Regions from separate parts of the Pseudoalteromonas sp. 2CM36K genome, predicted to be linked through region 2. Evidence: predicted binding sites of a transcription regulator. Region 2 holds the regulator's gene; each other region holds the start of a gene.

Region 1 (10,754 bases), on a different contig from region 2:
TACCAAGACCAGAACCTATACCACGACCAACACGTTTTGGAGCAGTTTTTGAACCTGCAGCAGGTGAAAGTGTATTCAAATGCATCGAATTACCCCTCTACCTTAACCATGTAATAAACCTGGTTAATCATACCACGTACACATGCTGTGTCTTCTAACTCAACAGTGTGATTGATACGACGTAAACCAAGACCGCGTAATGTAGCTTTATGCTTCGGTAAACGACCGATAGAGCTTTTTACTTGTGTTACTTTTACAGTTTTATTAGCCATGGTTTACCCCAAAATCTCATCTACTCGAAGACCACGTTTTGCAGCGATCGACTGAGGAGAATTCATGTTCTCAAGAGCTGAGATCGTTGCACGTACAACGTTGATCGGGTTAGTAGAACCGTAACATTTAGAAAGTACGTTCTGAACACCAGTCACTTCAAGTACTGCACGCATAGCACCACCTGCAATGATACCAGTACCTTCAGATGCTGGTTTCATAAACACTTGTGAGCCAGCATGACGTCCTTTAACAGGATGCTGTAATGTGTTGCCATTTAGGTCTACGTTGATCATGTTACGACGTGCTTTTTCCATTGCTTTTTGAATAGCAGCTGGAACTTCACGTGCTTTACCATAACCGAAACCTACTTTACCTGCGCCATCACCAACTACAGTTAGTGCAGTAAAGCTAAAGATACGACCACCTTTAACTACTTTAGACACACGGTTCACCGCGATTAGCTTTTCAGCTAAATCAGGCTGTTGTTGCTTTGCTTCTACGTTAGCCATTGTCTACTCCTAGAATTGCAAACCGGCTTCACGCGCAGCATCAGCTAGCGCCTTCACACGGCCGTGATATTTAAAGCCACTGCGATCAAAAGCAAGCTTTTCGATGCCTTTGTCAGCCGCACGTTCAGCAACCGCTTTACCAACTGCTTGTGCAGCTGCAATGTTGCCTGTGCCTTTAACTGTTTCGCTAATCGCTTTCTCAACAGTAGAAGCAGCAGCCAGTACATTACCCTCAGCGTTTACAACTTGAGCGTAAATGTGACGTGGCGTGCGGTGGATAACAAGACGCGTTGTGCCTTGTTCAATATAATTTCTACGAGTGCGTTTAGCACGACGTAGACGAGCTGTTTTTTTATCCATCGTCTTACCTTACTTCTTCTTAGCCTCTTTACGGCGTACATTCTCATCTGAATAACGAACACCTTTACCTTTATAAGGCTCAGGTTTACGGTATGCACGAATGTTAGCAGCTGTTTGACCAACTAACTGCTTATCTACGCCCTTAACTAGAACTTCTGTTTGGCTTGGAGTTTCAATCGTAATTCCTTCAGGAACTGCGAAATTAACTGGGTGCGAGAAACCAAGAGTTAAGTCTAAAACTTTGCCCTTAGCTGCAGCACGGTAACCAACACCTACTAACTGAAGTTTCTTCTCGTAACCTTCATGCGTACCAACAACCATGTTGTTGATTAGAGCGCGAGCAGTACCTGCTTGTGCCCATGCATTGGCTACGCCTTCACGAGGTAAAGTTGTAATAACGTTGTCGTTAACTTGTACTTCAACTGCATCGTTGATAGTACGAGTAAGTTCACCGTTTTTGCCTTTAACTGTGATTTCCTGGCCTTTTAATGTAACTTCTACACCGGCAGGAACGTTTATTGGTGCCTTTGCTATGCGAGACATAGTTCCCCTCCGATTAAGCTACAAAACCAATGATTTCACCACCAACGCCTGCACTACGTGCTGCGCGGTCTGTCATTAGGCCTTTAGAAGTTGATACGATAGCGATACCTAAACCACCCATTACCTTTGGTAATTCGTCACGTCTCTTATAGATACGTAGACCAGGGCGACTTACACGCTGGATATTTTCAATAACAGCTTTGCCTTCGAAGTACTTTAACTCGATAGAAAGCTCAGGTTTTACATCACCACTTACTGAGAAGTCTGCGATGTAACCTTCATTTTTTAATACATTAGCTACTGCTACTTTCAGTTTCGAATTAGGCATCGTTACAGATACTTTCTTCGCTGACTGACCGTTACGGATTCGTGTAAATAAATCCGCGATAGGATCTTGCAAGCTCATAGTCTTACTCCCATGATTCTATTACCAGCTAGCCTTTTTAAGGCCAGGAATTTCACCGCGCATAGCTGCTTCGCGAACTTTAATACGGCTCATGCCGAATTTGCGAAGGAAACCATGTGGGCGGCCCGTAATGTTACAACGATTACGTTGACGTGCAGGGCTAGAATCACGAGGTAAAGCTTGTAGCTTAAGTACCGCGTCCCAACGATCATCTTCAGATGTATTAACATCACTGATGATAGCTTTTAGTGCTGCACGCTTTTCAGCGTACTGAGCAACTAGTTTAGTGCGCTTTGCTTCGCGCGCTTTCATAGAATTCTTTGCCATAACCCTACCCTTATTTCTTGAATGGGAAGTTAAACGCTTCTAACAACGCACGGCCTTCCTCATCTGATTTCGCAGATGTAGTGATTGTGATATCCATACCGCGTACACGGTCTACTTTATCATAATCAATTTCTGGGAAGATGATTTGTTCACGTACGCCCATGCTGTAGTTACCGCGTCCATCAAAAGACTTAGCACTCACACCACGGAAGTCACGGATACGTGGGATAGCGATTGAAACCAAACGCTCAAAAAAGTCCCACATACGCTCGCCGCGTAAGGTTACTTTACAACCAATCGGGTAACCTTCACGCACTTTGAAGCCAGCAACAGATTTGCGTGCTTTAGTGATTAAAGGTTTCTGACCAGAAATAGCTTCTAGATCCGCAACAGCGTTATCTAAAATCTTCTTGTCAGCTAAGGCTTCGCCCACACCCATGTTTAATGTGATCTTTTCGATCTGAGGGACTTGCATGACAGAGCTGAAACCAAACTTCTCTTGAAGTTCAGCAACTACTTTGTCTTTATATACTTCATGCAGTTTCGCCATCATTCTACTCCAACTATTAGATAGTTTTACCAGTAGATTTAAAGATACGTAATTTCTTACCATCTTCAATCTTGAAACCTACACGATCTGCTTTGCTCGTTTCCGAGTTGTAGATCGCAACGTTTGATACGTCGATAGACGCTTCTTTCTCAACAATACCGCCAGCTTGGTTCAACTGTGGAACCGGCTTTTGGTGTTTCTTGATTAAGTTAATGCCTTCGACAAATACTCGACCAGACTCGGTTACAACTGAAAGCACTTTGCCGCGCTTACCTTTGTCTTTACCTGCTAGTACGATTACTTCGTCATCACGACGGATTTTTGCTGCCATGATAGACTCCTTACAGTACTTCTGGGGCTAGTGAAACGATTTTCATGAACTTTTCATTACGAAGTTCGCGAGTCACAGGGCCGAAAATACGAGTACCAATAGGCTGCAAGTTATCATTTAAGATAACAGCCGCATTGCTGTCGAAACGGATCAATGAACCGTCTGGACGACGAACGCCTTTTTTGGTACGCACAACTACCGCGTTTTTAACATCACCTTTCTTCACTTTACCGCGAGGAATCGCTTCTTTTACAGAAACTTTAATGATATCGCCAATCGCTGCATAGCGACGGTGTGAACCACCAAGGACTTTTATACACTGCACTTTGCGAGCGCCGCTGTTATCAGCAACTTCCAGCTGAGTTTGCATTTGGATCATGTTAATGACCTCCGGTGTAGTAATTACAACTTGTCTTAAATTTGTTTAAAATCAAGACATTTCGATTGAATTCCACTCAAAAAACATACTAGATGTCTCTTAAGGGCGGGCAATTGTATCAGCATTAAGGGGGGAGTGGTAGGTTATTTTTTAATTAATTTAATAGAGGGGCAGATTAAAACTGAGTAAAAACCGCTATGTAGCTATTTTACAAGTGGTTGTAAAACAAACAAGGCGCAATTAGCGCCCTGTTTCTTTTTTTCTGGAGTAAATGGCTTTAGCCAAATAGTCCTTTTAATTTATCTTTTACTTTGTCTTTGGCTTTCTCTTTTGCCTTTTCTTTGACGTCATCGAGTTTTTGTTTTGCTTTATCTTTAAGTGCATTGCTTACATCTAGTTTAAAGCCAACGTCATGGAATGGGCCTTTTATTCGCAGTGGGATTTTAAAGCCCGTGCTATCATCTGTTGTACCTTGCCCTTCAATTGAATCAACAATACCTGTTACTAACCGATAATCAACACTGGTTTTGGGTAAATCTACATCGCCCTCACCTGTAATACGAATAAGTGGGCTCACCAGGGATAGATCATTATTATATCCCACGCCATTCGTAAAATTAAAGCTACCAGTGAGCGCAGAAAAGTCAGTTTGCTCTGATTCTTCAAAGCCCGTATCTAAGCCCTCGCTTACAGCGCCAAGATTACCGGAAATAAGCTCTTTGCCTTTACGAACCATTTCAGCGATGTTTGCGCCCTTGACTGCCCCATCAGCAAATTCAAAGCCAATCTTGCCGTTTAAAGCATCAATAAAGGTTTTTTGACTTTGGCCGGTCGTGGTTAAGTTCCAATTCAATGACCCTTTACCCATAAGTTTATCAAAGCCAGCCGCATCAGTGAGTAACGGTTGTGCGTCTATGTCGGCTAAATCAAAATTTGTGCTTATTTTATACGGCGTTTGCTGCGCATTTATATTAATGACCCCTTTACCGGTGCCCTCATAGGCTTTAAAGCTATCTAAGCTTAATTTAGCAACGCTGTTGTTTAAGTCGACTGTAAATTGATTCGCACCGAGCTTAATATCATTCGCTTTTAAACCGCTTGAACGAATAACTACGTTAGCATTAAGTGCATTTAAAGCGCTTAAATCAATTTTAGTATCGTCCCAAACAATCGGCTGTGCGGCTTTAGGTTCTTCGCTTTGCGGCGCTTGCTGCTTTGCTACTGACTCCGGTAAGTAGGGATTCAAATCAAGCATACCTAGGTCTATATCAGCATTAACCGCTAGTTTATTGCCTAAGTTTACTTCACTTTTTCCTTTAATCTCTAATTCATCTAGGGTAGCAATCAGCTCTTCTAAGTTAAACGTATCATCTATAAGGTGCATTTTACTGTTTACGCTAAACGCATTAAATGCATTTTCTTTGGCGTTTAAGTCTACTCCCTGCCAAGTTGCTAGCTCTTTAACAGAATCACCACTGAGCGCTAACTCACCTTTTATATCTTTTCCTTGTTGCGCAATACTGCCGTTAAAAGTAAGGTCGACCAAGCGAGAGTCTACGCTTTGAGTAACCTCAAACATCGCTCCTTCAATAGCCTTTGCTGGCGTATCAAGTTTTACATCTAGCTCAAAGCGCTCTTGCATATATGTAATGCCGCCTTTGATCTCTAGTGTTTTACGTAGTGAAGGAAGTAAAATAGCCAATTCCAAGTCACTAATTTGTTGTTTAGCGCCTGTTTGCCCATCTAGGTAAGTAAACGTACCACCGTAAATAGCCACTTCACCTAACTCTATATCAAAGTTTTCTGGTAGTTTGACAGCCTCACCTGATTGAGTTTGCACTTGCGGCTGTTCGGCTACAGCATCAAACAGCTGCCAGTTAGCTTTACCGTTCTTATCAGTTTCTAATAAAATATTGGGCTCGTTAATAACAAACTTATCTAGTTTGAATTCGCCGCCAAATAACGATAACCAGGGTATATGCACAGCTAATTGCTCCATACTTGCCATGTCGTCGCGCGAGCCTGTCTGCATGTTTGCAAAGTGCACATCGTTAAGCTCTAACTTTAATGCAGGAAATACACTAAGCGTTTTATCACCTTTAATAGTAAGTGTGCGCCCTGTTGTTTTTTCAACCTGCTCAGACACTTTATTAAAAATGGTATCGGTAGGAATTAAAAATGGTGCAGCAACAATTAACGCTATGCATAGCAATAAAATGACACCAATAATTTTAAATAAGGTCTTCATGATCATCCTTTCAAACGTGCAAATAATGTTCTTATCATAGCGGGAGTTAACACTAAAAGCATTGCCCAATAACTAAAAAGCTACTTTTCTACATTCTAACGTGGGTATATGAGTTGTAACTGAAACATTTTGATACCCTTAGATTACAAGAAATAATTGACAAAATGATACCCCAAGGTTACATTGATACCTAGAGGTTACAAAATATAAATTAACACTTTCACAGGATGGACTTTATGAAACAACAAGATATTAAAACTGAAGAAAAATTTATGACTCACAACGCATGGTTTTCGATATTTATGGGTATTACGTTACTAATAATCAGTGGCTACCCCATTATCGGAAACACGTCAGCGCCGTTGCTGATTTTAGGAAGCACCGCATTTCTTGGTACTTTCCTTATGTTTGTAATTAGAGGTGGCTTTACATGGAGAATGAAATACCACCTTACTTATAAAGATGAATACTTAAAGACTATAGATACAATTGCTTATAAACATGTTGTATTAGCATTGTTATTTAGTATGGGCACGGTTTATTTATTCTCTGAAGGCCTAACTTTACATATATCTCATAGCATGATGGCTACTTTTTACCTTGCTATTATGTGTTTAGTGTACGGAATTTCTACTTTTTGGCAAAGTCGTGACCAGGAGTCAAAGTGCAAAATAACATAGCAAAATTTCGTAAAGAGGCAGGGCTTTCACAGCAAGAGCTCGCTGACGCTATTAATGTATCACGCAAAACAATAAGCACTGTAGAAACAAACCGATTTACGCCATCGGTAATAATTGCGCTTAAAATAGCGAGGCACTTTAATACTTCCGTTGAAAGCTTGTTTACGCTGCAAGAGCATGATTAAACCTCGGCAATCATGGTACTTATATTAAGCATCATGATTGCATCCCTTGAATTGTTAGGTATTATGCACGGCCCTGTTGCTATTGGCGTATTTGCGCTAAAATAAAGCAGCTAAAAAATGTATCTACTCGGAGACTCTACAAGGCATGAAAAAACTGCTAATTTCACCGTCAAAAATGGCGCTAGGCGAACAAGAAAGTCAAATTTACCAAAACATCTTGAAGCAAGCTTCAGAACTAAGCCTAAACCTAATGGCCGTGAAAGTAGAAAACCACCCAGAGGATTTTTTAGGCTGGTGTTATGAGCTACTAAGTGCAAGTAAAGACCGCATAAATTACGACTTACTAGAGCCACAACAACTGCCAGTTTTAAAAAAGCTGCACGACCAGCTAACCTCAGCAATTAGCTTTTTACAGCTAAAAACATTACGGGTAGCACCTTGGCCGGTAGTGAGTATGTTTGTAGAACAACATAAAGAACTGGTGGCACTTGATGAGCAATTACGTTTAACTGCTTATATCTCAGGCCTACGTGAACAACCATTAAAAGACATGATCCCTGAAGACTTACTCGCTTTTAGCGGTAAGCACATGGCGTCACTCGACCCGAGTACTTATAACTTTGATGTAGAATGGTTTGCCTCTACAAAAAGTGCTAAAGGCTTTCACCAGATGTTGGCTGACTTGCCAGGTGCATTTGACGATGCCCTGAGCAATATCCCACTTGAGGGTGATGTAGCGCAAAGTAATTACCAACAATTTGTAACTGCTTACTTGAGTGCATTTAATGGCAGTGATGAAAAACCAACACTAGCGCCTGCAACCCGTTTATTAGCAATGCGCCGCCCTGATGTATTTACACCGATTAGTAACAGTCGCTTAGATGCACTTTGCTCCGCACTTGGTATCACCAAATTAAATAACCGTGACTTTGAGCGTTACTGGCAAGATGTAGTACAAAGCATTCACGCTATGTCATGGTTTAAAATGGCCAATGCAGGTAATGAACTAGAAACTCAGTTAGTGGATATTAAAGCGCTAATACCTTGCTTTTTTTATTATGCAGATACGAATACTGCAGATAACTCTAACTACATTAAGCTACTAAATAAACCTACACGTAGCACTTCTAGCAGCAGTAAAGCGCCACGCCGCGGCAAAGAATCGGCTGAAATATTAGTGGACCGCGCACTTGCTGCTGATGACATCCCAGAGCATATTCGTGCTAAGCGTGATTCTATTATTAGCGAAGTACAAAAAGGCCGTGGTGTAAACGAAACAATTACACTTATGCGTACCATTTTTGGATAAAACGTATATCAAACGCAATTAGCTTTAATAAACTAGCTTAACGTTAGGGTCTGTAGACCTTTCAAGGTTAAATTTTCAAAGGCCAATAGATCCTAATATAGATAGCCTGGTAGCGCTCTAATGGTGCAGCCAGGCTTTTTTTTTGCACCAGCAGTGTGTTCTTTCCTTACATACTTTTCACAAAGCGTCTTTGCGCATAATTTCAACACCTTGTTTTATAATATAAAATTTATTTTTTATTGAATAAATGGAAGCTGGCACATACAGTGCAATTCCCCCCTGCAGTAACGTAATAATACGCCGCCGTTCAAAAGGTTGTAGTCGTTTATAATAAAAAACCTTGGCGTGCAAAATCATACAATGGGAAATGAAACATGCTAAAACTACAAAAAACAATACTCATCAGTGCATTGGCATTAACAGGAATGACATCAACTACTGCATTTGCCGAAGTAACAGCCAATGCAGCCGCTACTTCTAACTACTTATGGCGCGGACAAGAGCAAACTGGGGGCGATGCAGCTGTATCTGGCGGTATTGATTACGCTAATGAATCTGGATTTTATGCGGGTACGTGGGCGTCAAATGCGTCTTGGGCCGATGAAATGACCTACGAACTAGATTTATACGCCGGTTTTGGCGGCGCTATTAATGAAAACGTAAGTTATGACGTAGGTTATATTTATTACGCTTACCCAGATGCGGCATCAGGTGCCGATGCTGATTTTTCAGAAGTTTACGGTAGCATTAGTGTGCAAGGTTTTACATTTGGTGCGGCCGTACTTGCAACATCTGCTGCCAGTGGTGATGGTACTGATTTTGGTGATTCACTGTATTTAAACGCCGATTACAGCTTCGCTGTTGGTAGCAATGGCACTGAAATGGCGCTACACATAGGGCATTACTCAGGCGATTTCATCGGTGATGAAAATATTATTGATTATGGTGTATCGGTGTCTAAAGATGGTTTTACTTTTGGCCTATCTGATAACGACATGGACGGCTCAGATGTAAAAGCTTATGTAGCCTACGCTGTCGACTTTAACCTATAAAAAGAATGTGTTACTTGCTGCAACACTAAGGGCCGAAAGGCCCTTTTTTATATATAAACCATCCAGAAAAATAATTATTTACAAAAAAAACAATAAGATAACATTTAAATTCCAAATCACGATTAAGGATTATTATGAATTTATCAAAGAAAGTTACCGCTATTTTAGCACTTACTCTAATTACAATGAGCTCATTAAGTTATGCAACCATGACATGCAGTTGCACATCAGGTAGCATGACCGTTGTGCATGATGGCAATACTGTTAGCTACTCTTGCTCTGATGGTGGTCGTGTTACTTGCATGATAAAGTAAAGTTAAGCGTTATTATAAAGGCGTATGCCTTTCTCTTCTAAGGATAGTAAAATGAAATACGTATTTTTAATTGCACTTATTATTGTCACCGCTGTGGGTATTAGTATTTTAAATACAGAGCAGCCTTCAAAACCTCCGCTAACCCACATACAATCAACTGATGAAACCGTTATTAGTAATGAAAACGCTAAGCCTCCAATTGAGCCAAATACCCTATTAAGTAAAACCCCTGAACCATCTGTCAAACAGCACAAAGTTGTAGATCAAAAAGTGGCAACGATATCTAAATCATCTACTTCAAACCCTCATGTTTTCTCTGAAGAGTTTGTTTCAACTGAGGATGGAAAAGAATTTGTTTCAAAAAAAGCATTGGACGACGTATTTAAAAATGATACTTCAATATTACTGCAGCGCATGTCTGATATTGAATACTCTGAAATAGCACAAATACGTAAAGATAAGCTAAATGAGTTTATTCTAAATGAATTAAAAGACGTGACTATTTTACAGCAAGATCTCGAGTGTGCAGGGAAGGTTTGCGCACTAGAACTTACTTATACACAAAGTAGTAATCAAGCATCTATTGAGACTCTTTCAAGTTTTTCTAAAAACTATTCTTTTCAGCAATTTACTGAAACCGAAAATGGTGATAAAAAACTCAAAGCACTATACATCGCAACAGATAACCCTAGCGGTTTAAGTTTATCTGATAGCTAATTAGATAAATGGCTGTATTTACCTCAAATACAGCCACATAACAATTGAATTTCACTCCTGATTAATCAACATATTGAAACTACCTAATAGCTATAGAGCTTAGTAATACGCACTTTACACTCTACTTTTTATAACACACCACCTTTTGTTAACAATCGGTTACAATTGAGTGAAATTAGTACCTGCTTTTTCCTATATTATTAATCTACTCATTGGTATCAATTGTTTACCAACCCACAAATAGGTTATTAAGGAATAATAATGAAGTCATCTAACGCGCTTTCTGCTTGTATCGATATTTTTATCAGCCCAAGCAAGGCTTTTAATGGGCTAAAAGAAGCTAAAGGCTGGTCTTGGCTTGCTTTTGCACTTCTCGCTCTAACCCTTGCAGCCTCTGCTTATACATTTTATACCACTGCAGACTCACAATTTATTTTAGACCAGCAGGTTGCTGCAGCGAGTGTGGATGCCACAATCGGTGAGAAAAAAATGATCCGTCAAAGTATGGAGCAAAGCCTCGATAACCAAGTGTGGTTTGCAATTGGAGGGGGTATTTTCGGCCTTCTTTTTA
Region 2 (10,754 bases):
ATCAAATTGCACAGAAAGCTGAGCTAATACTGTCGCCGCTCTAGCGTGTAATCCTAATTTGTTTTTTATTAAAAATGTATTTTCTAAGCGCATGACATGTTCTCGCAAGCTTTATTCTTGTTCTCGGTGGCGAATTTTTACATTAGGATGGCTCATTGCAAAGCTTTCGCCAATGGTTTGCGCTAAATAAACAGAGCGGTGTTGCCCACCGGTGCAGCCAATTGCAATAGTTAAGTAGCTGCGGTTATTTCGTTCTAAATGCGGCAGCCATGTTTGCACAAATGTTTGAATTTGCCATGTAAATTTTTGCACTATACTGTGACTTGCTAGGTAGTCTTTTACTGGTTGATCCAGCCCTGTAAGTAGCTTTAGTTCAGGCTCCCAATGCGGGTTTGGTAAAAAACGGGCATCGAATACGTAATCTGCTTCTTTAGGGAGGCCGTGTTTAAAACCAAATGATTCAAAGGTAATGATCAGTTGTTTATCTTTTTTTCCGAGTATTTTTTCACGAATAGATTCAGCAAGCTGATGCACACTTAAATCTGTGGTATCAATCATATAATCAGCACGATTAATCAATACATCAAGTAGTTGTTTTTCTTTTTTTATGGCTAAATCAAGCGGCAAAGAATCAATAGATAAAGGGTGAAGACGACGCGTTTCTGAAAAGCGTTTTATTAATGTTTGATCGTCACTGTCTAAATAAAATACCGTTGGTTTAGTAAAACCAGGTAAATATTCAATGATTTCATTAAACTGCTGTTGCTCTTTAGGTAGGTTACGTACATCAACACTCACAGCAATTTTATTATAACTGTCGGAAACACTGCGCACTAATGATGGTAATAAATTAAGAGGAATATTGTCTACACAATAATAACCTAAGTCTTCCACAACGCGTAACGCCACAGATTTACCTGACCCTGAGCGACCGCTTATAATTATTAATTCCATTTACCACCTTTCTTTATTACTACGATTGACTGACGATAACCTGATACAGTTCGCTATCCGATTTGGCGGCGCGTAACTGTTTACAAAATTCTTTATCATTGAGCTTTTCTGCTATCGTGGCTAAGGTTTTTAAATGCTGCTTATTGTCACCATCAGGTACAATTAAGGCAACAAAAATGTCGACCGGTCTGTTATCTATCGCATCAAAATTAATAGCCGTTTCGCTCACTAATATAAGTGCAAGAGGCTCTTGTACACCACTCATACGACCATGTGGAATTGCAATTCCTCGACCTATACCTGTACTTCCAAGCTTTTCTCTTGCAGTTAATGCGTTAAGAATATCTTGTTGTGTTAAATAGGGCAGTTTATTGTGAGCCAATTCACTGATAAATTCTAAAATTCTTTTTTTACTATTAAAAAGGACCGCAGCTTTACTGCAGTCCTGACAGATAAGTGAGCTTAGTTTCATAGTGTTAGTGTCGAGCAAGTTTCTCTTTGTGTTTAATTACTTGACGATCTAGCTTGTCAATGAGCGAGTCTATAGCGGCATACATATCTTGATGCTCAGTAGAAGCAAAAATCTCAGCGCCACTAACATGAACGGTTGCTTCAGCTTTTTGGTTTAGTTTTTCTACATCGAGAATAACGTGCACATTCGTTATGTGATCAGTGTGCCTCTGTAACTTCGAAAATTTGCTATTTACGTAGTCTCTAAGCGAGTCGGTAATATCTACATGACGACCAGTTAAATTCAGTTGCATAAACATTTTCCTCTTTGTTGTACGCCTTAAATCAAACTTTTACGTTGATTAGACGGGGGAATAGCTAGAGATTCGCGATATTTTGCTATAGTTCTCCTCGCTACTTTAATTCCTTGCTCTGCCAATATATCTGCAATTTTACTATCACTCAATGGTTTAGCTGAGTTTTCTGCAGCGATTAATTTTTTAATTAATGCTCGTATTGCTGTTGATGAGCATTCGCCACCATTTTCAGTACTTACATGGCTTGAAAAGAAATATTTAAGCTCAAAAATGCCACGTGGTGTGTGCATATATTTTTGCGTAGTAACACGTGAAATAGTCGACTCGTGCATTTCCACCATTTCAGCCACATCGTTAAGTACCATAGGCTTCATCGCCTCAGGACCATGTTCAAAAAAGGCCTGTTGTTGCTGCACAATACAGTTAGTTACTTTAAGCAGTGTGTCGTTTCTACTTTCTAAGCTTTTTATAAACCATTTAGCCTCTTGTAAGTGCGAGCGAATAAACTGGCTATCACCACTTGATTTAACCGTACGCGACATAGCTGCATATTGGCTATTTACTCTGATCTTAGGCATGCTATCTGGGTTTAGTTCAACCACCCAACGGCCTTTTACTTTTTTAACCGACACGTCAGGAATAACGTACTCAGACTCTTCTCTGACAATAGTGTCTGCCGGTTTTGGGCTGAGCGTATGAATCAACGTCATGATTTCTTTAAGCTCATCTTCTTTAAGCTTTGTTTTTTTCATCAACGTGCGATAGTCACGCGCAGCCAGTAAATCAATATGATCGGTTAAGATCATTTTTGTTTCGTTTAAAAAAGGTGTGTCTTTATCAAATTGATTTAGCTGAATACACAAGCACTCTTGTAAACTACGCGCGGCTATTCCCACTGGATCAAATAGTTGAATACGCTTTAGTACCGCTTCTATTTCGTCAAGTTCAACTTCATCTTCGGCGTCGTTTTCTTGGTTAAAGCTTTCTAATATTTCTTCACAGCTAAGGGTTAGAATCCCTGAGTCGTCCACAGCTTCTACAATTGCAATAGCTATCGCTTCATCGGTAGGGCTAAACGGCGTCAGTTGAAGTTGCCACATTAAATACTCATGCAGCGTTTCAGTCGAAGAGCCTTGATAAATAGATTCATCTTCTGGCATTGGGCCCGATGAAGAGGCAGGCGCAGCACTCATATATTCATCCCAAGTAACATCCATAGCCATATCATCGCTAATGGTGTCTTTGGTCATTGCTTCGCCGCTATCTTGCTCATACTCGCTAGGTTTATCGTCAGCTGAGGCACTTAGCGTTAAGTCATCGTTATCGGCTTTTTGTTCGTTTTTACCTGCTGTGTCTTCGCTGTAATCGTGTTCTTCAACTTCAAGCAAGGGGTTGCTATCGAGCGCTTCTTGAATTTCTTGCTGGAGATCCAATGTACTGAGTTGCAATAAGCGAATTGCTTGTTGCAACTGTGGAGTCATTGTAAGTTGCTGGCCCATGCGCAGCTGTAATGATTGCCTCATGTATCTCTAACAATCCTTTTAAATTACGGTCTGTTGACCTTTGCGATTAAAATTTGTTCAAACTAGGGGCGGTTTAATTGCGGCGCGAGGTTTGTAACCTAGTGGACTAAGTCAAAACCGAGCAACAAAGAGTAAATCGTCCCTAGGCAGAACCCGAAGGGCAGCGCCTGTTTGGCATTGATGCTGCGTTATCGCCTATTTATGGGGAATACCACACCACATAGGCTCTGCCTTGCCTAAATATCAAACAGACTGCTGCAAATTCAACCTTGATAGGTCAACAGACCTAAGTATGATTAATCTTAGCAGATGCTTAGTGGAATAACACACATATTAGAGCTTGAACTGCTCGCCCAAATAAACATCGCGTACTGTTTTATCGTTTAATACGTATTCAGGAGTGCCTGATGCAATTAACTCCCCATGAGAAACTATGTAGGCTTTTTCACAAACATCAAGTGTTTCGCGCACATTATGATCTGTAATAAGGACGCCAATGCCACGGTTTTTAAGATGCTCTATAATCTTTTTAATATCTAATACTGAGATAGGATCAACCCCCGCAAAGGGTTCGTCTAAAAGGATAAATTTAGGGTTTGCTGCAAGCGCGCGAGCAATTTCAACGCGGCGACGTTCACCACCTGATAAAGCCATACCTTGACTATCGCGGATATGCTGAATGCTAAATTCATCAAGTAAATTATTTAAAGTATCTTCGCGTTGTTGTTTATTTAATTCTTTACGTGTTTCTAAGATAGCCATTAAGTTTTGATAAACAGTCAGCTTTCTAAAAATAGACGACTCTTGCGGTAAATAACCAATCCCTAAACGCGCTCGGCTGTGCATCGGTAATAAAGTAATATCTTTATCATCAATTGATATTTTGCCTTTATCGCTAGGTACAAGGCCTACAATCATATAAAAGGTGGTGGTTTTACCTGCACCATTAGGGCCAAGTAACCCCACAATACTGCCAGCTTCAACCTCTAGGCCAACGTTTTTCACCACTTCACGACCTTTGTAGCTTTTAGCTAATAGCTCTGCTTTTAATGTGCTCATGGTTGGCCTTTATCATCTTCTTTTTTATTTTCAACAGGCACTAAAATAGTGTGTACACGGTCTGTTGAGTTTTCGTCTTTTTCTGCGCTAATTAACTGCTGCTCGATATCGTAAGTGATACTTTTAGCTGTTATTTTTTGACCTGCTTGAGCAATGCTTGCATCGCCGATTAAGGTTAAAAAACGCAGCGACACATCGTAACGCACTTCATTAGCACTGGCGCTCATTATGGTGCCATCAGCTTGTGTTTCTTCAAAATATGCAGGGCTGCCTGTGGCAATTAATAACTGTTTGTTATCGCCTAGGTCATCGCGTTTATGCACTTCTAAACGGTCAGCTGTGATACGGCGATTACCATGAATAATTTCAACATTTTTCTCAAAAATGCCTACGTTTTCTTTTAATTGGCCTTCTTGTTTATCTGCACTAATTGAAATTTGATTCGCAGCGGGGGCTTCAGCAGGTTCAGCGCCATTACTGTTAAAAGCAATTAATAGTGAGGGAACAATTAAAATTTTAAATAGGTTATTGGTCATAATATAGGGTTCGCGTATGGTTAATAAGTTTAATCACCTCGGTTTTTAAATCGGCCTCAAGGCCTTTACCTGTGATTTTTAAATTAGGTCCTGTAATAACGACAGGCTGCTGTGATTGCATGGTTAATAGTTTTATATCAACATTGATGGTCTGGGCGGTGATCGTATCGATCATGGCGTTATCTACTAAGTTTTGAGCGGTTACATTACCCTCTAACACCAGTTGACGGTCGTCGTAGAGGGTTGCTTCATCGGCGTTAATACGCCATGTTTGCTGCTCGTTGTATAAAGTGAATATAGGCTTTTCAAAAAAGGTAAAACCGAGTTGTTGATACAACTCCATTTTTACCGCAGTTACCTTATGGCTCACTTTACCTTGTTCATCATAAGCCGTTTGTTTTAGCTCAATAGCGGTATAATCAGGCTTAGCAATAACTTGTGTTTCTTCGCTTGCAGTAATATCAACCTTAGTAAAATAAGGGTACCAGAGCCAAACCATACAGCTTATGAATAAAACGCTCAGTATAATGCGCGCTACATTCATGAACTCGTTCCTTGGCTAGTTAGTGGCTTGCTATTTTCGAGCATAAGTAAGTCTGTCAGCTCTCTTACCGCACCAAAACCGCCGGGTAGTTGGGTTACATAATGTGATAAACGTTTAATAAGTGGATGAGCATCGTTTACGGCAACCGCAAAACCGACTTGTTCCATTACTGGCATGTCTGGGCCATCATCACCTATATAAGCAATTTGATCATCGCTAAGCGCTAATTTTTGTTTTAATTCTTGATAGGCTATAAGTTTGTCTTCTTGGCCTTGATATATATGTTGTACGGTTAAACTGCTCATACGTTGCTGCACTATATGAGAATGGCGCCCGGTGATCACAGCGACTTCAAAACCGCTGTTAATCAGGGCTTTAATACCAAATCCGTCTTTGGTGTTAAATGCTTTGAGTTCTTCACCTTGGTTTCCAAGGTAAATACGCCCATCAGAAAATACACCATCAATATCACAAATTAATAGCTTTACTTTTTTTGCGCGCGCCTTTGCATCATCACTTAGCGGTTGATAGAGATCTTCAAATTGCATTTATAGCACTCCCGCTTTAAGTAAGTCTTGCATATTTAGTGCGCCAATCGGTTGATTATGCTCATTAATTACAATTAAGCCATTAATACGTTTTTGTTCCATAATATTTAACGCTTCAGCCGCGAGCATCTCTTGGGTGGCTGTAGTACACGACTTGGTCATCACAACATTAATTTCAGTGCTATGAATGTCAATACGTTGCTCTAAAATACGGCGTAAATCGCCATCGGTAAACAGGCCTGATAATTGCTGGTCACTATCAACAATAGCGGTCATGCCGAGTCCTTTGGCCGACATTTCAATTAAGGCATCTTTAATCGTTTGCGTCTCGTTAATGATAGGCGTATCAGCACCACTGTGCATAACATCTTTAAGAGTTAAGAGTAATCGCTTGCCTAAGCTACCACCAGGGTGCGATAGTGCAAAATCATCAGCAGTAAAGCCACGTGCTTCTAATAATGCCACCGCCATGGCATCACCCATAGCGAGTGTGGCAGTGGTACTTGCAGTAGGTGCTAAGCCCAATGAGCAGGCTTCTTGTTCAACTTTAATACACACATGCACATTTGCCAATGTTGCCATGGTTGAGCCTTGGTTGCCTGTCATGGCAATCATTTTGGCACCAATGCGCTTTAATACCGGAATAATATTAAGTACTTCGCTGGTTTCACCAGAGTTTGAAATGAGGATAACCACATCATTTGCTGTGATCATTCCTAAATCACCATGGCTTGCTTCACCCGGGTGAACAAAAAATGCGGGGCTGCCGGTACTGGCAAGAGTGGCGGCTATTTTGTTACCAATATGACCTGATTTACCCATGCCAATAACAATAATACGACCTGGGCAGTCATACATTAATTGACAGGCTTGGTTAAAGCTTTCATTGACGTATTGTGTAATATCGCTGAGTGCTTGGCGTTCAATCTCTAGAACACGTAACCCTTGTTGAATAAAGTTTAGCGTTGCCATGGGCTATCCTACTTGACTAAAAATATAACCTTGGTAAATCATAAATGCGACGATGAGCAAGCCACCTTCTATTCTATTGATACGTCTTTGACCTCTAAAGTTCAATGACATAGCAATTAGCGCCAAGGTTGCGCCAATCATAATAATAACATCACGGTTAGCTACCGAAGCATCGATAACCGATGGATTAATTAATCCTGCCAGCGGTAATACCGCTAAAATATTAAAAATATTCGAACCAACTATGTTACCCAGCGCTAAGTCATCTTCATTTTTAAGTACACCTGCAATTGAAGCTGCAAGTTCAGGTAAGCTGGTGCCTATAGCAATAATGGTCAAACCAATAACTAAGTCACTTAAGCCAAAATATTTTGCGATATCAACGGCTGAGCCAACTAAAAAGTGTGAACTAACCGGCAGTAAAATCATACCCACTACCAGCCAAAAAACAGCTTTTTTGGTTGGTACGTTGTCAGGTACTTCGTCACAGGCTTCGCTCACAAACGGATCGTCTTGGTTTTTAGCTCGCAGTGAGACAAAAATAAGTCCGCCAATAAAAACAACAAAGCCAAATAATAAGGCTGCACCTTCAAAAAATGAAAAATAGTTATCTGAAAAAATATACCAAGTTGCAATGGAGACCAGCAGTACCAGTGGAATTTCACGTTTTAACGTACTTGAAGATACTGATAAGGGTCTTAAAAGGGCAGTAATACCTAAAACTAATAAGATGTTAGTGATGTTTGAACCAACTGCATTACCCACGGCAGTATCGGTTTTATTTGCCAAAGCTGCTGAAGCCGATACCATCATTTCAGGCGCTGAAGAGCCCATAGCTACCACGGTTAAACCTACAATTAGCGTTGGCACGCCAAAGTTTTTAGCCAGTGCTGCTGCACCATAAACAAACCTGTCTGCACTCCATACGAGAGCCGCAAAACCAAGAATTAAAATGACAAACGAGGTAACCATTATGATAAGCCAATTAATGTAAATTCAGATAGCGCGAATAGTAACAAAAGCCACCATAAAAGTATAAATAAAAGAATAAGGTGTAATACATTAGGCGGTTATTTTAAGTATTCTTTGGCGCTTTTTATATGCGATTTTAAGCCAAAGTTAAGGCTGCTTGAATCAACCTTATAACTCTTTTTGCGACACTATTACAAAATCTTACGAATTGTTTTTTCCATATTGGTTAAAAAACCCTTAAAATAGAAATATGAGAGAGTATTGTTATGGAGAGCGACTTGTCGCAATCAATAGTAGAAGTCAAGGATGTTACCTTTTCTAGAGGCGATAGGGTCATATATAAAAATATGAGCTTTGACGTACCTGAGGGTAAAATTACTGCCATTATGGGGCCAAGCGGAATTGGCAAAACCACGATGCTACGCCTAATAGGTGGCCAGCTTAAACCAGACTCCGGTGATATTTTATTTAAAAACGACAGCATTGTCGCTATGTCGCGCAAAGAACTCTACGCGGCACGTAAACGCATGAGTATGTTATTTCAAAGCGGTGCCTTATTTACTGATATGTCGGTGTTCGATAACATTGCATTCCCCATTCGAGAGCACACGCAGCTCAGTGAAGATTTAATCCGTTTAGTGGTATTAATGAAACTACAAGCTGTTGGCTTACGTGGTGCTAAAGATTTAATGCCTTCAGAGTTATCTGGCGGTATGGCACGTCGTGCAGCTTTGGCTCGCTCTATAGCGCTTGATCCTGAACTTATTATGTATGATGAGCCTTTTGCAGGACAAGACCCTATTTCAATGGGGGTTTTAGTTAAGCTGATCAAATCTTTAAACGAAGTACTTGGCTTATCTTCTTTAATTGTCACGCACGATGTGACAGAAGTAATGAGTATTGCCGACCACGTTATTATTATTGCTGATCAAGGCGTTATAGGCAGTGGTACACCAGAGCAGATGCGAGAACACGAATCACCACTTGTTCAACAGTTTTTAAAAGGGTTATCAGATGGTCCAGTGCCATTTCACTATCCAGCAAAAACCTATGCAGATGAACTGTTAGGAGAGCAGCAGTAATGTTGGATTTACTACAAAAAATAGGCCATAAAACGCTGGGCCGTTTTGCTGCACTGGGGCGTTCAACCCAAATGCTGGCAAGTGCGTTATGGCATGTACCCAATTTTAAAAAAGGCACGCCCTTACTCGTGCGCCAATTATATATGGTTGGCTCACAGTCATTATTGATCATTGTTGTATCAGGATTGTTTATCGGCATGGTATTGGCTCTGCAAGGCTATACTGTTTTAGTTGATTATGGCGCTGAAGACAGCCTAGGGCCTCTAGTGGCACTTAGTTTATTACGTGAGCTTGGACCGGTAGTAACCGCGTTATTATTTGCCGGTAGGGCAGGCAGTGCGTTAACCGCTGAAATTGGCTTAATGAAAGCCACCGAACAGTTATCGTCGCTTGAGATGATGGCCATTGACCCGCTTAGACGAATTATAGCGCCGCGGTTTTGGGCTGGTTTGATCAGTATGCCAATGTTGGCACTTATTTTTTCTGCTGTAGCTATTATTGGTGCTCATTTAGTGGGGGTTGATTGGCTAGGCGTTGATACGGGAAGTTTCTGGTCAATTATGCAATCTCAGGTGTCGTTTGAAAAAGACATACTAAACGGTTTAATTAAAAGTATCGTATTTGCGATTGTTGTTACCTGGATTGCGCTTTACAAAGGGTATGACTGTGTTCCCACATCAGAGGGGATCAGCAAGGCAACAACAGAGACAGTGGTGCACTCATCACTAGCGGTATTAGGTTTTGACTTTATTTTGACAGCGGTGATGTTTACCAGCTAATAGGGTATTAAATAATGAATTCACGGAAATTAGAAATTTTAGTTGGTTTTTTTGTAGCATTGGGCATTTTAGCATTTTCAATGTTGGCGCTCAAAGTGGCTAATTCGGGTATTAGCGGCTCAGGTGAAACCTACACACTGAACGCCAAGTTTGAAAATATAGGATCATTAAAAACACGTGCACCCATTAAGGTGGGCGGCGTTGTTATTGGTCGTGTAGAGTCAATTTATGTGCATCCTCAAGAGTTTTTACCAGTAGTAAATATGAGCATTGATGCGCAGTATTTGTGTCGTTTTTCAGACACTAGTTCCATCTCTATCTTAACCTCGGGTATTTTAGGTGAACAATATTTAGGGATTAACCCCGTTATCGCATCAGATTCAGCTAAACAGCGATGCTTGGGCGAAGATGTAGCGAACAGCGAACAAGATCAAGCCATTGACGATTTATTTGGTGTTCAAAGTAAAGCACTAGCTAACGGCGATTCTATTACAGATACCAAGTCAGCATTGGTACTAGAAGAATTAATAGGCCAGTTTTTATTCAACCAAGGTAGTGAGTAATTATTATGTTGAAAACATTTTTAGCAAGTATCGCATTAGTAACTGTCACGCTAGTACAAAGTGTACATGCCGGTGAGGTGAAATTGGCTGATCCTAATAAAATGGTACGTCAGGTTGCTGATAATACCTTTGAACGTATTACTAAAGACCAGCCGTTAATAACCGCTAATAAAGAGCATTTACGGGTCATCGTTGAAGAAGAACTGATGCCTTACATTGACTACAAATATGCTGCACTGAGAGTGTTAGGTAGCGAAGTATCTAAGGTACGCGCCATTACCGACAAAGCAGAAAAAGCAAAAGCAATTGAAGATATTCAGCGTTTTATTGGCGCGTTTAGAGAGTACCTTGTTGCCACTTATGCTGGCGTTTTTACCCAGTATACTAATCAACAAGTTGAATTTGCTGCCGAGCAGCCCTTTAAAGGCAAAGATGTGGTGGTGATAAAAACCAAA
Region 3 (10,754 bases), on a different contig from region 2:
AATCATGGTGGTAAATTCGGTGCGCTCACGTACATACCCTTCGGTATTAACATTTGAGATGTTTTTACTTGTCGTTTGCAATAACTCAGAGTTTGCTCTTATTCCTGAATTTGCAATATTTAATAAATTAAACGACATGTTACTCTACTCCTTGGCGGATCACGCTTGTGGCGATATTCTTCAATTCGTTACTGTTTAACACCCTTTTTATTTTGTCAGCATAATTAGGGTCGGTTGCATAACCGGCTTGCTGTAAAGAGTCTAAGAACTTATGCGGCTTTGCCGTATTGTTTAATGCATCTTGATAGCGCGGGTTTTGTGTTAAAAAATCTACAAAATCATTCACGCTATCTTTTATCGAATCATACGCTCTAAAGCTTGCTTGCTTTTTAACTGCAGCACCTTGCTCAAACTCTAAAGTGACCTTACTGGCCTTTTCACCCTGCCAACTTTTATCTGACTTAATATTGAATAAGTTGTTTGAGCTATTACCATCACCTTTACTAATAATATGTTTACCCCAGCCAGTTTCTAATGCCGCTTGCGCGACCATAACCGCCGGATTTAAACCAATTTTTTTAGCCGCTGTTTTTGCGTGCTCCCACACGGTGCTTACAAATTCCTCAGCATTTTCAAATGTCTTAGGCGCTGTGTTTGGTTCGCTTTTTTCAGTTGAATCAACGAGCGATACTTTTTCAATGACCTTTTGGTTTTCTTGATGAGGTAAGGTGCTACCTGCACGTTGGTCACTAAAGAAATCAGACGTTGTGCGAAGAACAGAGCCTGGCATAAAGTTTTTTCCATCTGGCGATAGTTGCTGCACAATTAAATCTGCAAGTCCCAAAGAGCCATTTGATGAAAGCTCTGTGGCCATTTGTTGGTCGTGCATTTCTTCAAAAAATTTCACGCCGCTAGCATTAAACGGGCTTTCTTTATCTTCAAAAGCCTCATTAGCTTTACGCATACTTTTAAGCAGCATTTGGGTGAAAATAGCTTCAAATTGTGCCGCTGCTTTTTTTAACGCCGCTTTAGATGCATCGGTTGATGCATCACCGCTGTTTAAAGCATCTCGACGCAAAGAGTCTAAGTTGCCTAAATCAAAAAAGTTTTGCTTATCTAGATGATTTGTTTCCATCAGCTTTTTGACACAATAATTAATAATTCTTAGTTAAATGCAATAATTGAGCCAAGTGAAGTGAAAGGTTCTAGGTTCTAGGTTCTAGGTTCTAGGTTCTAGGTTCTAGGTTCTAGGTTCTAGGTTCTAGGTTCTAGGCAGAGATTAAACTAAGTGAGAGACGCGAGGTAAACTCGCTGCTACTTATTGTGTAGGTTTATATTGCTGAGGTAGCAGCGGCTTTATGCCGCGTCTTTTTTAGGTTAACTGTTAAAGACCCTAAATAGGGTCTTATAAAACTAAATTACAACAAGCTGACCATTTATGGCACCGGCTTCTTTAAGTGCTTCAAGAATCGCCATTAAATCACCAGGAGCAGCGCCAACTTCATTAATTGCGCGAACTAAATCATCAAGACTCACACCAGGATCAAATACAAAAGCGCGTGAATCATCTTGATTAACATCAATAATACTTTGCTGTGTAACCACGGTTTCGCCTTCTGCTAACGGGTTTGGCTGCGCCACATTTTGTTGCTCAGCAATCGTGACTGTTAAACCACCATGGGTAATTGCCGCAGGTTGTAATTTTACATTTTTGCCTATAACGATGGTGCCGGTACGCGAATTAACAATTATTTTTGCCGAAGTATCCGCAGGCTTAAACTCTAAGTTTTCAAGAGTTGATAAATACGATACGCGCTGCGAGGCATCTCGTGGCGCAACAACCCGAATAGAGGCGGCATCGAGTGCTTGTGCGCTATTTGGGCCGATTAAATCATTAATGGTTTTCTCTAAACGTTTTGCGGTTGTAAAGTCCGGACGGTTTAAATTAAAGGTAATATAATCGTTTTGCATAAATGGGCTTTTAACAGCACGCTCAACGGTTGCACCGTTTGGCACACGCCCTACGGTTGGCGTATTAATCACGACTCGGCTACCATCTAGGCCTTCAGCACCTAAGCCACCAACAATTAAGCTCCCTTGTGCAATAGCGTATACATTGCCATCAACCCCTTTTAAAAATGTTTGTAATAACGTACCGCCACGTAAGCTTCCCGCACTACCAATTGATGACACAGTAATATCTATAGTTTGCCCTGGCTTTCTAAATGGGGGGAGTTCAGCATGAACCGCGACTGCTGCAACATTTTTAATTTTTGGCTTTAAACTCGCAGGTAGTGTAATACCAAAACTATTAAGCATGCCTTTAAAACTTTGCTCGGTAAAACGGCTTTGCTCTCCGGTACCTGGTAAACCAACAACCAATCCATAGCCCACTAATTGGTTTGAGCGCACCCCTTCGACCATAGACACATCTTTAATTCGCTCAGCACTGGCAGTAAATTGCCAGCCTAGTAGCACCATAAAACAAAAAACTTTAAAACCATTCATGTTGAATGTCCTCTAAAAGGGAAACAATGAGCTACTAAAGAAACGCGTTAACCAACCCGGGCTTTGTGCCTCTTGAGTTTGACCCTTACCTGAATACTGAATACGCGCATTCGCAATACGATTAGACTCAACGGTATTATCAGCATTAACATCTTGTGGACGCACTAACCCCTCTAAGCGAATAAATTCTTCACCGGTATTTAGCGTTAGCCATTTTTCACCACGAATCACTAAATTACCATTTGGTAATACTCGCATCACGTTAACCGAAATATCACCAACTAGGCTGTTTGATTGATTTGATTTTGAGTCACCTTTAAACGACGCATCACTACCAACCCCAAATTGAATACTATCGCCACCAATATTAACCGGTAAACCACCTAAACCAATAACAGGATCGAGGCTAGCATCTGTTTGTTTATCTGTTTCTGTTTTAGCCGCTTTTGTGGCTTGGGTTGACTCTTGCAATTTAACCGTAATGATATCGCCTGTTCTAAGTGCTTTTTTATCGGCATATAAGTCATTCGATAACTGAGTACTGAATAAAGAGCCCGTTGCTACCACTGGCTCCATATTAGGCTCAGGATACATAGGTGCATAGTAGGGATCGTCCTGCACTACTTCATTATTTTGTGTAGATACACAACCGCTTAACAGTAAAGTCCCTACTGCAAATAACATAATATTACGCATACAATCCCCCAAAACTATAATTGTTGATTGATGTAGCTCATCATTTCATCAACCGCTGAAATTACCTTTGAGTTCATTTCGTAAACTCGCTGAGTTTCAATCAAATTAACCAACTCTTCGGTCACATTTACATTTGATGTTTCAAGTGAACCTTGAATAATTGTACCTAGGCCCTCAACCCCCGGATTACCTTGAACAGGCGCACCACTTACCGCTGTTTCGGTATAAAGGTTTTGCCCTATAGGCTCAAGGCCCGACGGGTTAATAAAATCACTAATCGTGATCTGACCAATAACCACGTTTTCGGCCTGACCTTTAACGCGAACTGACACTTCACCGTCTTGAGATACGGTGATCGACTGTGCATCGTCAGGTACATTCATTTCAGGCTGAACAACATAACCAGCGCCCGAGGTTACAACGCGCCCGTCGCCGTCGGTAGTAAACTGGCCGTTACGCGAATAAGCAATATTGCCATCTGGTTGCAATACTTCAAAAAAGCCAGGACCTGAAATCATCCAATCTAATGAATTTTCAGTGGTGAGCATGTTACCTTGGGAAAAGTTTTTCTGATTAGCGACCACTTTCGTACCCGCGCCCAACATTAAGCCTGACGGCATTTCGGTGTCTTGCGATGAGCGACCGCCTGGTTGATTAATATTTTGGTAGAGTAAGTCTTCAAAAATAGCGCGGCTTTTTTTGTAACCCACTGTACTGGCATTCGCTAAGTTATTTGATATAACCGATATATCTGTTTGTTGAGCGTCAAGCCCTGTTTTACTTATCCATAATGCTGGATTCATAATAATATCCTCACGTTAAAGTTAAACGATGCGCATCAGCTGTTCTTGACGTTCGTCAATCTCTTCAGCTGTTTTCATCAGTTTTACTTGTAATTCAAATTGGCGTTGGTGACTGATCATATCGACCATTTCATGCACAGGATTTACATTCGATTTTTCTAATGTGCCACCTAATACTTGTACATTGGCTGATGTTTCAACTATTTGGCCTGGTTTAGCTCTAAATAAGCCATCGTTACCCTTCTCGAGTGTAGCGTTGTTTGCATCAACTACTTTTAGCCGATCAACTTCTTCTAAAAAGTTAGCCGGTGCACCTTGAGGGCGAACTTGAATAGTGCCATCTTTGTTAAATTCAATTTTTTCAATCGGTACAGGTAATATGACTGGCCCACCTTCGCCAATAACTTGACGACCGTCGCTGGTAGTTAACATACCTTCAGCCGTTATATTTAACGAACCCACTTTTGTATAGGCTTCATTACCAGAGGCATCCTGAACACTCAGCCATGCGTTATCACTCATAGCAATATCAAGGCTGCGACCTGTTTCAACAACACCGCCCGATGCCATGTTTGATCCTGGGCGCTCCTGCATAGCAAAAACACGAGTCGGCAAACCTTCACCGAAAGCCTGCATTGATCGTGCTTGCGCAAAATCAGATTTAAACCCAGTGGTATTCGCATTTGCCAAATTATTGGCTTTAAGAGCAAGCCCTTGCATGCTTTGTTTAGCGCCAGATGCGGCTATGTAGACCATTTTATCCATAACATCGACTCATTAAGAAATCTATGTATGAGTAGATGCAATATAAGTGCCACCATTAAATACAGCAGTAAAACTGCACCGCCAAGCAATGTGGTATACCGCCGGTAGCTGCAGAAATTATAGGGATGAGGTTCTAGGTTCTAGGTTGATACCTGACGCCTCAAACCTGATCTTATAAACAAAAAAGGCTGCAATTAAGCAGCCTTGAATATTCAAATTAATAAATTGTGCTTTATCTAATTTGTAGAATACTTTGCTGAATTGTTGAGTTAACTTCCAGCGCTCGCGAGTTTGCTTGGAAATTACGCTGCGCACTAATCAAATCAACTAGTTCGTTAGTTAAGTTTACGTTTGACTGCTCAAGCGCTGATGAGTTGATATTACCTAAGGTGCCAGAGCCTGGTTCACCGGCAATAGGCTCGCCTGACGCTATACTCGCTTTCCAACCTGTGTTGCCCACTTGTTGTAAACCTTGCGAGTTTGAAAAACGCACCATAGCCACTTGGCCTAAAAATGTTGAGTCGCCATTACTGTACGAAGCCACAACTTTACCGTCGGCGCCAATATCAATACCCGCTAAACGACCAACCGTTGCACCGTCTTGCTCAAGTGCTTTTACTTCAAAGCGACTTGCGTATTGAGTAGGTACTTTATTAGCTGTACCTGTCTGATCGCGCCAATTTATAGCTATGTCGGATGGGAAAGTAGCGCCATTATCTAATAAATTCGAAAGGCCACCAGCAACATCATCCCCAGACTCTATTTCTATAGGATTAAACGTATTACTTAGGTTATCTTCACCATCTGTTTTCAATGGTAAGCCATTAGCACTAAACTGAAGTGTACTAAGAGCTGTATAGGGGAAGTCTTCAGAACCATCTTGTTTAACACCATCTTTACCAAATGATTTACCGTCTAGTGTTGCATGAACTTCCCACTTATTAGCGTCTTCATCAGGATCCGTAGATTCTTCGGCTTCTTTTTTTACAAAAAACAGCTGCAATACATGTGGCTCACCGAGTGAGTCATACACGGTTGTTGAGGTTGATGAATTATAAGTTGCACTTTCGGTAGGGTTAAACGCAATTGTAGGTGCAATTGATCGTGAATCTAAGTTAAACGAGCTATACACGCTTGAAGTAGCACGTGGCGATCCTGACGAATCTGGTATTTGTAAAGCCGATGAAGTGCTTAAACTCACTGATGTAGTATCGCCTGTTGAAGGGTCAACCGGAAAGCCTTGTAAAAAGCTGCCATTTGCATCTACAACAAAGTTATCTTTGTTAAGCTTAAATGCACCCGCACGCGTGTAGGTAAAGTCTTGTGCGCCTAAGTCTTGACTGGTAGCAAAATACCCCTCACCTGTGATCGCTAAATCCAGTGAATTATTAGTAAACTGCAGCGACCCTTGATGAAACTGCTGGGCAACCATAGTGGTTTGTACACCATCACCATTTTTTGTTTTACCGGCGCTAAATACTGATGATGCGTATACATCAGCAAACTCGGCGCGAGACTCTTTAAAGCCCGTGGTATTTACGTTGGCAATATTATTGGCGGTAACATCTAAATCTTTTTGTGCGGCAGCAAGGCCTGTTAATGCAATATTGAAGCTCATAATTAACCTCTAACCTAAAAATATTTAGCCTATTGGCTAAAAAAATACATAAAATCTATTACGCGATTTCTGCGACATCAGTCAGCCTAACCGCACCTTCTTTTGTGTTAATAATAATGCCGCTTGAGCCATTAATATTAACACTCTCAATATTTTTGAATGAGGCAATTGGTAAGCTAGAGAATTCGCCATCCGTACTGCCTTCAGCTTTAACCTTGTATTCACCAGCAGGAAGTCGTTCACCCGCTTCGTTTTTACCATCCCATGCAAAGCGAACCGCACCTGCAGGCTGCGTGCCTAAATCAATAGTTTTAACTAATTGCCCTGATGCATCTTCAATACGAAGCGTTAAATTGTCTACCGGCTTTTCAGCAACAATCGCTCCCTTTACCTCACCCGACTCATTAAGCTCAAGTGTGTCAGACTCCAGCAGCGCTTGCTTACCAACCAATGTTGATGCTTGCAATGCTGAATTTGATGTCATCGACGCAGCTAAAGACTCAAAGTTAGAGTTTAAATTTGAGATCCCTTCAGCCATAGTAAAGTTTGTCATTTGTGCAATCATCTGATCGTTATCAGCTGGTTTGCTGGGATCTTGATATGACAACTGCTGTGTTAACAACGAAAAGAAATCTTCTTGGGTTAACGCATCACTCTCTTCTTTTTTTGGCACTTGCTTATCTTGCCAACGTAAAGAGTCCATATAGGATGAAGAAGTACTAATATCGTTACTCATGAGCTACCCTCAGTTACCGCTGACCTAACAGCAGTGTTTTACTTAACATTTGCTTAGCTGCATCAGCAACTTGAACATTTGTCTGATAAGAGCGAGAAGCAGAAATCATATTTGCCATCTCCTCAACAACATTCACGTTGGGTTTGTAAATATATCCATTTTCATCCGCACTCGGGTGATTTGGGTTATATTCGATTTGTAGTGGTTTATTACTTTCAACCACTCCTAACACTTTTACACCAACGGCAGAGCCCTGTGGGTTGCTTGCTGACGCTGACGCTTTTGTAAGCTCCGCAGCAAATACAGGTTGTCGCGCTCGGTACGTCTCATTTTGCGAAGAGCTAATTGTATTGGCGTTAGAGATATTACTTGCCGTGGTATTTAATCGCACGTTTTGCGCGCTCATACCTGAACCAGCAATATTAAACACATTATATAAACTCATAATTAGGCTCCTTGACTACCGAGGGCTTTTTTCAGGCCTTTAAATTTACCATTAAGAAACTGGACACTGGCCTGATACTCCATAGCATTCTGTGTATACAAGTTCCGTTCCACTTGTATATCAACAGAGTTACCATCACCTGTATCTGTTTGATTTGGCGTACGAAATAATTCATTACCACCTACACTACGGGTACCACCGGCAATGTGTTTTTCATTGGTTCTTACCATGGTATTGCCGCTTAGTTGGTTGGACTTTGCCGTTTTTAATGCTGAGGCAAAGTCGATATCTTTTGCTTTATAGCCGGGCGTATCAGCATTTGCGATATTAGTAGCGAGCATTTCTGCTCTTTGCGAACGGATCAACATCGCATGCGGATGCACGCCTAATGCTTTATCAAAACTGATAGCCATAACTACCTCCAAAAAATTGACTCAGTACCGATAAAGCAATAAATGAGCCAGCAGTGAAAATAGTGATAATAAAAACAAAAAACGACGCAATGGGCGTCGTTTAGAGGAGGGATAATATATTAATGAAGGTCATTTCTTTTGGTAAATGATACCAGGGTTACAACGCACCATATCAAAGTCAGTACTTAAACCAGACATAGATTCCGACGCACCTAAAAATAAGTACCCCTTAGGGTTAAGTGCTTGAGAGAATTTTGCAATTATTTTGGCTTTCACCTCAGGTGAAAAGTAAATTAAAACATTACGGCAAAATATAATATCGAACTTACCCATTAAGGCGTACGAATCGAGCAAATTTAAATGCCTAAAGCTCACTTGCTTTTTCAATGAATCAACCACTTGTGCCATGCCATTGCCGCTGTCTTTAAAAAACTTTTTACGGCGCTGTGCAGAGAGTCCGCGAGACAATGCCAATGCGTCATATTCAGCATGTTTACATATATCAAGCATGGTATTTGATATATCTGTACCAATTATTTGTGCACCCATTTTTAAAACACCAGGGCTGCTGGATTGAAACTCAGCAACCGACATCGCTATTGAGTAGGGTTCTTGTCCTGATGAGCTCGCCGCAGACCATATTTTTAATGGCCTATTTAACGTTTTAAACTCAGGGAATAATCTGGTTTTAAGTAACTCAAACGGATACTGATCTCTAAACCACAATGTCTCATTGGTTGTCATGGCATCAACAACGGCTGCGCGCAGCTGGCGCTCATGTACACCTAGCGTTTTACTTACCAGTTCAGATAACGAATCAACATTAAATCGAGACATTAATGGTGCCAAACGGCTCTTTACTAAATACTGCTTATTTTCACCTAAAACAATACCGCACTGTTGTTCTAAAAATAAGCGAAATTGATCGTATTCATTTTGCTGTAAATCTTTATTAGTCAAATCAATAACACCTATGTTTATTAATCACGATGAACCCATTTATTAACGGCTGTTGCAAGCTCGTCTGGGTTAAATTTTGCAATAAAATCATCTGCTCCTACTTTTTCAATCATCGCTTGATTAAAAACACCACTCAATGATGTGTGTAAAATCACATGTAGTGGCGCGAGCTTAGGATTAGCTTTGATTTCTGCAGTCAGCGTATAACCATCCATTTCTGGCATTTCTACATCAGAAATCAGTAGCCCTACTCGCTCTGTAATATCATTTACGCAATCGAGCTCTGCAATTTCTTTTAATCTTATTAAAGCTTCTTTACCATTTTTAGCCAACTCAGTTGTTACACCTAATGGTTCCAATGCTCGTTTTACTTGATTTCGCGCAACAGCCGAATCATCAGCAATAAATACTATTCTCTCGCCTAAATCTTTTTGTATAGTGCCTTGCGAGGCAACATCATCACTTACCGTAGTATTAACTGGGCAAATTTCGTTTAAGATTTTTTCTACGTCGAGTATTTCTACCAACTCATTTTCAATTTCAGTGACGGCTGTTAAATAAGAATAACGCCCTGCTCCTGATGGCGGTGGCATTATTTTTTCCCAGTTCATATTAACAATTCGCTCAACACCACCAACTAAAAAACCCTGCACTGTGCGGTTATATTCAGCAATAATAATAAAACTGTCTTCAATGTTTTTAATGGGCCGCCCGCCTACAGCCATCGATAAATCAATCACTGAAATAGTTTGGCCTCGAATGTGTGCTACACCACGAATATAAGCATTAGATTTTGGCATGCTGGTTAATGGAGGGCATTGAAGAACTTCTCTTACTTTGAACACATTAATGCCAAAGCGCTGACGCCCATTAAGCTTAAATAACAATAACTCCAAGCGGTTTTGCCCAACCAACTGTGTACGTTGGTTTACTGAGTCTAAAATGCCGGCCATTTAATCTCCTAAGAAAACAAATATAAGGAACGATAATTGCTTTCAATTAATAAAGCGTCATAACACAACGGGGGCGTCTAAATTCTGACGCAAAATATTTATACCCTGTTTGCAACCATAAGCATAGTCGAAACATTATGAGTTTGTTAAAAAAAACCAGAAGATACAGTGTTTTTTATTTTCTTGCTAGCCTCTGCTTCACTTTACCACTAAAGGCTCAAGTATTTAGTAAAGAATCGCTACAAGAAATGGCTGTTTCTTATGTTGCTCAAAAAGCAGTAGCTACAAATGATAACAAAATACAGTTCAGTGCATTACCGTTAGATAGCCGCATACCTGATCGCCATTGTAACTCAGAACTAGCGCTAGCAACCCCAAGTGAGCCCCCATTTAATCGTCAGGTCACCATTCAGATAAAATGCAACGATAATGAGAACTGGGCACAATACGTGCACGTTAGAATCACTGAATCAGCACCGGTTGTAGTTGCAACTACTAACTTAGCACGAGGTGAAGTGATTACTCCATCCCATTTAAGTATTGATATGCGCCCTGTGCACTTTATACGTGTTCAGTATCTTGATGACCCTGCACTACTTATTGGTAGCCGCAGCAAACGTAATATTCGTGAAGGTATGCCAGTACTGCTTAATCAAATTTGTATGGTTTGCAAAGGCGACTCTGTCAACATTTTTGCCAACATTAAAGGGTTAAGAGTAAAAACCACGGGTGTTGCATTAGAGGATGGCACCTTGGGTGAGCAAGTACGAGTAGAAAACAAAAAGACAGGTAAAGTTTTAAATGCGCGTGTAGATGGTGTAGAGTCAGTTCAGGTAAATATTTAATATAAATTTATG

The links. The regulator sigma-54, encoded in region 2, starts transcription at its own class of promoters, with help from an activator protein. The targets are predictions, from matches to a motif close to GTTGGCACGNNNNTNGNNT.
Region 1: MTN97_RS11950 (TorF family putative porin) is a predicted target of sigma-54. The motif match lies at 8,354-8,372, and genes of this name have one in related genera.
Region 3: flgB (flagellar basal body rod protein FlgB) is a predicted target of sigma-54. The motif match lies at 8,018-8,036, and genes of this name have one in related genera.

Annotation. Positions count from the first base shown of each region.
Region 1 covers NZ_JALNTK010000017.1:89,832-100,585, reverse strand. The annotation lists gene rplO (50S ribosomal protein L15) at 1-85, opposite strand, end outside; gene rpmD (50S ribosomal protein L30) at 90-272, opposite strand; gene rpsE (30S ribosomal protein S5) at 276-782, opposite strand; gene rplR (50S ribosomal protein L18) at 792-1,142, opposite strand; gene rplF (50S ribosomal protein L6) at 1,152-1,685, opposite strand; gene rpsH (30S ribosomal protein S8) at 1,699-2,091, opposite strand; gene rpsN (30S ribosomal protein S14) at 2,113-2,418, opposite strand; gene rplE (50S ribosomal protein L5) at 2,429-2,968, opposite strand; gene rplX (50S ribosomal protein L24) at 2,985-3,299, opposite strand; gene rplN (50S ribosomal protein L14) at 3,310-3,678, opposite strand; gene MTN97_RS11970 (AsmA family protein) at 3,956-5,926, opposite strand; gene MTN97_RS11965 (hypothetical protein) at 6,163-6,606, shown strand; gene MTN97_RS11960 (helix-turn-helix transcriptional regulator) at 6,591-6,791, shown strand; gene MTN97_RS11955 (hypothetical protein) at 6,937-8,100, shown strand; gene MTN97_RS11950 (TorF family putative porin) at 8,475-9,152, shown strand; gene MTN97_RS11945 (hypothetical protein) at 9,287-9,466, shown strand; gene MTN97_RS11940 (hypothetical protein) at 9,518-10,183, shown strand; gene MTN97_RS11935 (YIP1 family protein) at 10,445-10,754, shown strand, end outside.
Region 2 covers NZ_JALNTK010000028.1:27,322-38,075, reverse strand. The annotation lists gene MTN97_RS15865 (HPr family phosphocarrier protein) at 1-93, opposite strand, end outside; gene rapZ (RNase adapter RapZ) at 112-954, opposite strand; gene ptsN (PTS IIA-like nitrogen regulatory protein PtsN) at 974-1,426, opposite strand; gene hpf (ribosome hibernation promoting factor) at 1,431-1,718, opposite strand; gene MTN97_RS15845 (RNA polymerase factor sigma-54) at 1,745-3,244, opposite strand; gene lptB (LPS export ABC transporter ATP-binding protein) at 3,578-4,303, opposite strand; gene lptA (lipopolysaccharide transport periplasmic protein LptA) at 4,300-4,839, opposite strand; gene lptC (LPS export ABC transporter periplasmic protein LptC) at 4,829-5,383, opposite strand; gene kdsC (3-deoxy-manno-octulosonate-8-phosphatase KdsC) at 5,380-5,931, opposite strand; gene MTN97_RS15820 (KpsF/GutQ family sugar-phosphate isomerase) at 5,932-6,903, opposite strand; gene MTN97_RS15815 (calcium/sodium antiporter) at 6,907-7,875, opposite strand; gene MTN97_RS15810 (ATP-binding cassette domain-containing protein) at 8,142-8,957, shown strand; gene mlaE (lipid asymmetry maintenance ABC transporter permease subunit MlaE) at 8,957-9,736, shown strand; gene mlaD (outer membrane lipid asymmetry maintenance protein MlaD) at 9,751-10,299, shown strand; gene MTN97_RS15795 (phospholipid-binding protein MlaC) at 10,305-10,754, shown strand, end outside.
Region 3 covers NZ_JALNTK010000035.1:11,519-22,272, forward strand. The annotation lists gene flgK (flagellar hook-associated protein FlgK) at 1-138, opposite strand, end outside; gene flgJ (flagellar assembly peptidoglycan hydrolase FlgJ) at 140-1,135, opposite strand; gene MTN97_RS17180 (flagellar basal body P-ring protein FlgI) at 1,414-2,508, opposite strand; gene flgH (flagellar basal body L-ring protein FlgH) at 2,521-3,204, opposite strand; gene flgG (flagellar basal-body rod protein FlgG) at 3,219-4,007, opposite strand; gene MTN97_RS17195 (flagellar basal body rod protein FlgF) at 4,029-4,772, opposite strand; gene flgE (flagellar hook protein FlgE) at 5,005-6,390, opposite strand; gene MTN97_RS17205 (flagellar hook assembly protein FlgD) at 6,449-7,126, opposite strand; gene flgC (flagellar basal body rod protein FlgC) at 7,140-7,571, opposite strand; gene flgB (flagellar basal body rod protein FlgB) at 7,574-7,984, opposite strand; gene MTN97_RS17220 (protein-glutamate O-methyltransferase CheR) at 8,114-8,944, opposite strand; gene MTN97_RS17225 (chemotaxis protein) at 8,965-9,897, opposite strand; gene flgA (flagellar basal body P-ring formation chaperone FlgA) at 10,035-10,742, shown strand.